2 regions of the Kitasatospora sp. NPDC048365 genome follow, and region 1 is predicted to be linked to the other one. Evidence: riboswitches for the same ligand, from Rfam matches in the RefSeq annotation. Region 1 holds a riboswitch; the other holds the start of a gene.

Region 1 (3,199 bases):
CTGGCGGTGCAGCTCGGCGTCGACCGCGGCGGCGATCTCCGGGTCGAGCGCGTGCAGGGACTGGTTGAGAACCGTCATGAGGTGGATCTCCCCGTGGAGCGGGTGGGCGGAGGCGGGGCGGCCGCCGCGCTGCGGCCGCCCCCGGGACACGAGTCGGGTCAGCCGCCGATGAAGGCGGTGTACTCCTCGGCGCTGAGCAGCTTGTCGGTGGCCTCGACGCGGACCTTGAACAGCCAGGCGCCCTCGAAGGCCTCCGCGTTCACCAGCGCCGGGTCGTCGATGACGGCCTGGTTGACCTCGGTGACCTCGCCGGTGGCGGGGGAGAACAGGTCGCTGACCGACTTGGTGGACTCGAGCTCGCCACAGGTCTCACCCGCGGTGACGGTGTCACCGACCTCCGGGAGCTGGACGTACACGATGTCGCCGAGGGCGTCGGCGGCGTGGGCGGTGATGCCGACGGTCGCGACGGCGCCCACCTCAGCGGTGGTCAGCCACTCGTGCTCCTCGGTGTACTGCAGGTGCGTGGGGTTGCTCATGACGTCATTCTCCAGGATCGCAAGAGGGTAGGGCGGAGCCGTCCGCTGAGCGGACCGGGCAGTGAAGGGGGGAGGAAGCTCAGCGGGCGCGCTTGTAGAACGGCAGCGCCACGACCTCGACCGGCTCGTGCTTGCCGCGCACGTCCACCGCGACCGCGGTGCCCGGCTCGGCGTGCGCGGCGTCCACGTACGCGATGGCGATCGGCTTGCCCAGGGTGGGGGAGGGCGAGCCGGAGGTGATGGTGCCGATCGGGGTGCCGTCGGCGGCGACCACGGTGTACTCGGCGCGCGGGACGCGCTTGCCGTCCGACACCAGGCCGACCAGCTTGCGCGGCGGGTTGGCCTCGGCCTGGGCGGCGGCGGCCTCCAGCGCCTTGCGGCCGACGAACTCGCCGCCGTTGGTGGTCTTGTCGAAGCGGACGACCCGGCCGAGGCCCGCGTCGAACGGGGTCAGCTCGGTGGTCAGCTCGTGGCCGTACAGCGGCATGCCGGCCTCCAGGCGCAGCGTGTCGCGGCAGGACAGGCCGCACGGCACCAGGCCCTTGTCGGCGCCGGCCTCGGTGAGGGCGGTCCACAGGTGCGCGGCGTCGGCCGGGGCGCAGAAGATCTCGAAGCCGTCCTCGCCGGTGTAGCCGGTGCGGGCCAGCCAGACGTCCTTGCCGGCCACGGTGGCGGGCAGCAGGGCGTAGTACTTGAGGCCGGGCAGGTCGGCGTCGGTGACCGAGCCGAGGATGCCGTTGGCCTCCGGGCCCTGGACGGCGATCAGCGCGTAGGCGTCGCGGTCGTCGCGGACCTGGACGTCGAAGCCCTCGGTGCGGGCGGTCAGCGCGTCCAGCACCACCTGGGCGTTGGAGGCGTTGGCGACCACCATGTACTCGTTCTCGGCGGTCCGGTAGACGATCAGGTCGTCCAGGATGCCGCCGTCCTCGCGGCAGATCATGGTGTAGCGGGCGCGCAGCACGCCGAGCGCCGAGATGAAGCCGACCAGCGCGTGGTCCAGGAACTCGCCGGCCTGCGGGCCGGAGACGGTGATCTCGCCCATGTGCGAGAGGTCGAAGAGACCGGCCTTGGTGCGGACCGCGAGGTGCTCCTCGCGCTCGCTGCCGTAGCGCAGCGGCATGTCCCAGCCGGCGAAGTCGGTCATGGTGGCACCGAGCGAGCGGTGAAGCGCGTCGAGCGCGGTGAGGCGGAGGGACATGACGGCAGAGCTCCTTGGCTGCATATGGGCATGCGGGGGTGGAGTCTCCCCGTCTGTCGTCACAACCTGAGAGCTTCACCGCATCCAAGGATGGCGGCTTGCACCGTGGGTGGGCGCACGGCGCGGCCGTGTCCACTTTCCAGATGTGCCTCGCCCGTGCGGTATGGGTGCCTGAGAGATTCCGGGGAGGACTTGCTCCTTCGGCGCCGGTCGCGCCCCCGACAGGGGCGTTCCGGCTCTCCCGCGCGGGTTCGAGCGGCCAGTATGAAGTTCGGCGCGCACATCATGGCATGCCCGGCGCCCGGTAGGGGAGTGCACCCCGGCGGATACGCTTCTCACAGCAGTGGATCTGAAGGGGTGGACCGATGGATTTCCCGGTGGGTGAGGCTCCGCAGGGCGGCGCGTGGCCGGCCAACGAGCTGGAGCAGGTGCTCACCGCGGCGCTCGGCGATCCGGGGGCGACGCCCCGGGTGATCGAGGTGCTGGGCCGCAGCCAGGTGTGGATCCCGCTGCCGGCGGGCGCGGACCCGCAGGGCGAGTCGCTGGACCTGCCGACCATCGAGCTGGCCGGTGCGCCGTACGTCCCGGTGTTCTCCTCGCAGGAGGTGTTCCTGCGGCACGCGCCCGGCATGGCCTTCGCGGTCGCCCCGATGTGGGAGTTCGCCCGCGGACTGCCGCTGGGCATCGGGATCGCGGTCAACCCGGAGGCCCCGGTGGGCATCCCGGTGCCGCCGGAGGGCGTGGGCGAGCTGCGCCGCGGCCCGCAGGGCGACCGCTGGGCGGCCGAGGGGATCCAGGAGGGGGCCCGGGTGGCGCTCAAGGAGCCCGATCCGCACCAGGAGCCGTTCGCCTTCCTGGCCGCCGTGACCACCGAACTCGCCGCACTTCCGGGCGTGCTGACGGCGCGTCGGGCGCTGGCCCGGGTGGAGGGCGAGCCGACCCTGCTGTACGTCGGCGTCCAGCTGGACCCGGCGCTGCCGGCCGACCCCGCGGAGGTCAACCAGGCGCTCGGCCGGGCACTGGGAACCGCCGCCCCGGCCTGGCGCGTCAACCTGGTGCTGTTGGACCTGGTCGCGGACCCGGTGGTCGAGTGGCTGCTGACCCGGGTGCAGCCGTTCTACGTCCGGCCGTGACGGGGCGGCGGCGGTGACCGGCCAGTAGGGGGACGGCGGCATGACGAGTGTCCGGCCCGCCCCATAGGGTTGGCCCGACACCGCAGGGCGGACGGAAGAGGGCGACGTGACGGGAGCAGCCGGCGACCCGGGCGCGATCGAGCGCGCCCTCAGAGAGGTCGCACCGGAGCGCTGGGCGGCGTACGAGACGCTGCTGCGGGCGCTCGCCGAGGGCAGGGTCTGGATGCTGCTCTGGCACGGCACGCCCGGCAGCCCGGACGCCCAGTACGGGAACATGGAGATCGGCGGGATGGGGTACGCCCCGTGCGTCACCTCGCCCGAGCAGCTGGCGG
Region 2 (3,199 bases), on a different contig from region 1:
GCTGCTCGATCTTGGCCTTCAGGTCCTCGACGTCCACGTCGCCGTCGACCAGGGTCTTCACCACGACGACCCGCATGCCGGCCATCGCGGCGGAGGCCGCGTTGGTGCCGTGCGCGGAGGACGGGATCAGGCAGACGTCGCGCTGGGTGTCGCCGTTGGCCAGGTGGTAGGCGCGGACGGCCAGCAGGCCGGCCAGCTCGCCCTGGGAGCCGGCGTTCGGCTGGATGGAGACCGCGTCGTAGCCGGTCACCTCGACCAGCTGCTGCTCCAGCTCGCGGATCAGGGTGAGGTAGCCCGCCGCCTGGTCGACCGGGGCGAAGGGGTGCAGCTGGCCGAACTCCGGCCAGGTCACCGGCTCCATCTCGGTGGTCGCGTTGAGCTTCATGGTGCAGGAGCCCAGCGGGATCATGCCGCGGTCCAGCGCGTAGTCGCGGTCCGACAGGCGGCGCAGGTAGCGCAGCATGGCGGTCTCGGAGCGGTGGCTGTGGAAGACCGGGTGGGTCAGGTACTCGTCGGAGCGCAGCAGCGCCTCCGGCAGGGTCTCCGCGTCCTCGGCGATCTCGGCGGTGACGCCGAAGGCGGCGAAGACCGAGGCCAGGTGCTCGCGGGTGGTGGTCTCGTCGCAGGAGATCGAGACTGTGTCCTCGTCGACCTGGAAGAGGTTGACGCCCTCGGCGAGCGCGCCGGCGACCACGGCGGCGGCCCGGCCCGGGACGCGCACGGTGACGGTGTCGAAGAACGACTCGTGCGCCGGCTCCACGCCGCCCGCGCGCAGGCCGGCGGCGAGCGCCGCGGCGTAGCGGTGGGTGCGGCGGGCGATGTCCGCCAGGCCGTCCGGGCCGTGGTAGACGGCGTACATGGAGGCCATCACGGCCAGCAGCACCTGGGCGGTGCAGATGTTGGAGGTGGCCTTCTCGCGGCGGATGTGCTGCTCGCGGGTCTGCAGGGCCAGGCGGTAGGCGCGGTGGCCGTCCGCGTCCACCGAGACGCCGACCAGGCGGCCGGGCAGGTTGCGGGCGTACGCGGCGCGGACCGCGAGGTAGCCGGCGTGCGGGCCGCCGAAGCCCATCGGGACGCCGAAGCGCTGCGAGGTGCCGCAGGCGATGTCGGCGCCCAGCTCGCCCGGGGACTTCAGCAGGGTCAGGGCCAGCAGGTCGGCGGCGACCGCGACGACCGCGCCCAGCTCGTGGGCCCGGTCGATCAGTGGCTTGAGGTCGCGGACCGCACCGGAGGCGCCCGGGTACTGCACCAGCACGCCGAAGACGCCGCGCTCGGCGACCTCCGCCGGGATGCCGTTCGACAGGTCGGCGACGACCACCTCGACACCGGTCGGCTCGGCGCGGGTCTCGATCACCGCGATGGTCTGCGGCAGCGAGTCGGCGTCGACCAGGAAGACGCCGCCCTTGACCTTGGTGACGCGGCGGGCCAGCGCCATCGCCTCGGCGGCCGCGGTGCCCTCGTCCAGCAGCGAGGAGCCGGAGGTGTCCAGGCCGGTCAGGTCGGCGACCAGGGTCTGGAAGTTGAGCAGCGCCTCCAGGCGGCCCTGCGAGATCTCCGGCTGGTACGGCGTGTACGCGGTGTACCAGGCCGGGTTCTCCAGCACGTTGCGCAGGATCACCGGCGGGGTGAAGGTGCCGTAGTACCCCAGGCCGATCATGGAGGTCAGCACGGAGTTGCGGCCGGCCAGCTCGCGCAGCTCGGCGAGCACCTGGGCCTCGGAGCGGCCGGCCGGCAGGCCCAGCGCGGTGAGGCTGCGGATGGCGGCGGGGACGGCGGCGTCGGACAGCTCGTCCAGGGAGCCGTAGCCGACCTGGGCCAGCATCTTGTCCTGCGCGGCGGCGTCGGGGCCGATGTGGCGGCCCTGGAAGGGACTGGCCTGCTCGAGCTCGGTGAGGGAAGGCTTGGCGTTCATGGGGGTCGGGGCCTCCTGGTCACGGACCGGCGGGGGTACGCATGCCGGTCCGGACGCCGTGGGAGCCGGAAAAGCAGACGAACCCGTCAGGCCTCCCCCTCTGTCATCGGTACCTGAGAGCTTCGCCGTGCCGGCGCCGTGAGGCGTCCCGTCGACTTGCACCGTCGGTGAGGGTGGTGCCGCCGGCTCCTGTGCCGGCGATCCTGCCCTGCTTTCCAGAGTGACCTGATCCCGTTCGGTACGGATGCCTGAGAGATTCCGGGGAGGAGTTGCTCCTTCGGCGCCCCTTCGCACCCGCTCGCGCGGGGCCGGGGACTCTCCCGAGCGGGCTCGGCGGTCGCCGCCCAGGGTACCAGCGCGAACGTTCCCGATCACCGGTCCGGGCCTGTGATCTGCCCCGGACGGCTGAGCTCCGCTCGCCGGTGTCCGATACATGTCGTTTCGTGTGAAGTGGTGGTCGGCCAGCTCCTCCGACCACCCCCCTTTGACGGATTCTCAAGGAGCAGCAGGACTGGAGGACAGCGTGCAGACCGATATCGATCCGCGCGACCTGATCGGACACAAGGCGGTCGACCGGAACGGTGACAAGATCGGCACGGTCGACGAGGTGTATCTGGACGACGCGACCGGCGAACCCGAGTGGGCCGCCGTGCGCACCGGAATCTTCGGCCGGGACGCCTTCGTCCCGCTGACCACCAGCGAATTCTCCGGGGACGAGCTGCGCGTCCCGTACGACAAGTCGCTGATCAAGGAATCCCCGGACTTCGGTGTGGGGCAGCACCTCTCCCCCGCCCAGGAGCTCCAGCTGTACCGCTACTACGGGCTGGACACCGGCAACGGCCAGCCCGTGCCGCCGACCGCGGCCAACGGCTCCCTCGCCGCGGAGCGGCCCGCCGACAAGTCCATGGACAAGCCCGTCGACCGGGACTTCGGCACCACCGCCCCGGTCGCCGCCGCGGCGGCGGCCCAGGCGGCCGGCGCCCAGCCCGCGCAGCACGCCCAGCCCGCCGTGAACCGCACCCTCGCCCCGCCGCCGACCTACGCCGCGCCGGCCGAGCACAAGCTCCCGCAGACGCAGCCGCAGCCCCAGGCGCACGCCCGGACGGCGGCCACCGGCGACGCGCCCGCCGCCCCGATCGAGATCACCTGCCGCGAGGAGCGCCTGGAGATCACCACCGAGTGGCACGAGCTGGGCACCGCCCGGCTGCGCAAGTACGTGACCACCGAGCCGGTCGAGCGCCGGGTGCCGGTGGTGCGCGAGCGGGTGCGGGTGGAACGCGTCCCGGT

Evidence for each region. A riboswitch is a leader RNA that binds a small molecule or an ion and turns the genes downstream of it on or off. The one in region 1 is predicted to bind glycine.
Region 2: linked by a shared signal. The riboswitch ahead of gcvP (aminomethyl-transferring glycine dehydrogenase) and the one ahead of gcvT (glycine cleavage system aminomethyltransferase GcvT) in region 1 are both predicted to bind glycine.

Annotation. Positions count from the first base shown of each region.
Region 1 is NZ_JBICYJ010000001.1:351,896-355,094, forward strand. Features, by position in the region: gene glyA (serine hydroxymethyltransferase) at 1-78, opposite strand, end outside; gene gcvH (glycine cleavage system protein GcvH) at 159-536, opposite strand; gene gcvT (glycine cleavage system aminomethyltransferase GcvT) at 616-1,734, opposite strand; glycine riboswitch at 1,884-1,988, opposite strand; gene ACGFX4_RS01575 (enhanced serine sensitivity protein SseB) at 2,100-2,867, shown strand; gene ACGFX4_RS01580 (enhanced serine sensitivity protein SseB C-terminal domain-containing protein) at 2,974-3,199, shown strand, end outside.
Region 2 is NZ_JBICYJ010000024.1:112,161-115,359, forward strand. Features, by position in the region: gene gcvP (aminomethyl-transferring glycine dehydrogenase) at 1-1,912, opposite strand, end outside; glycine riboswitch at 2,139-2,245, opposite strand; gene ACGFX4_RS24185 (PRC and DUF2382 domain-containing protein) at 2,436-3,199, shown strand, end outside.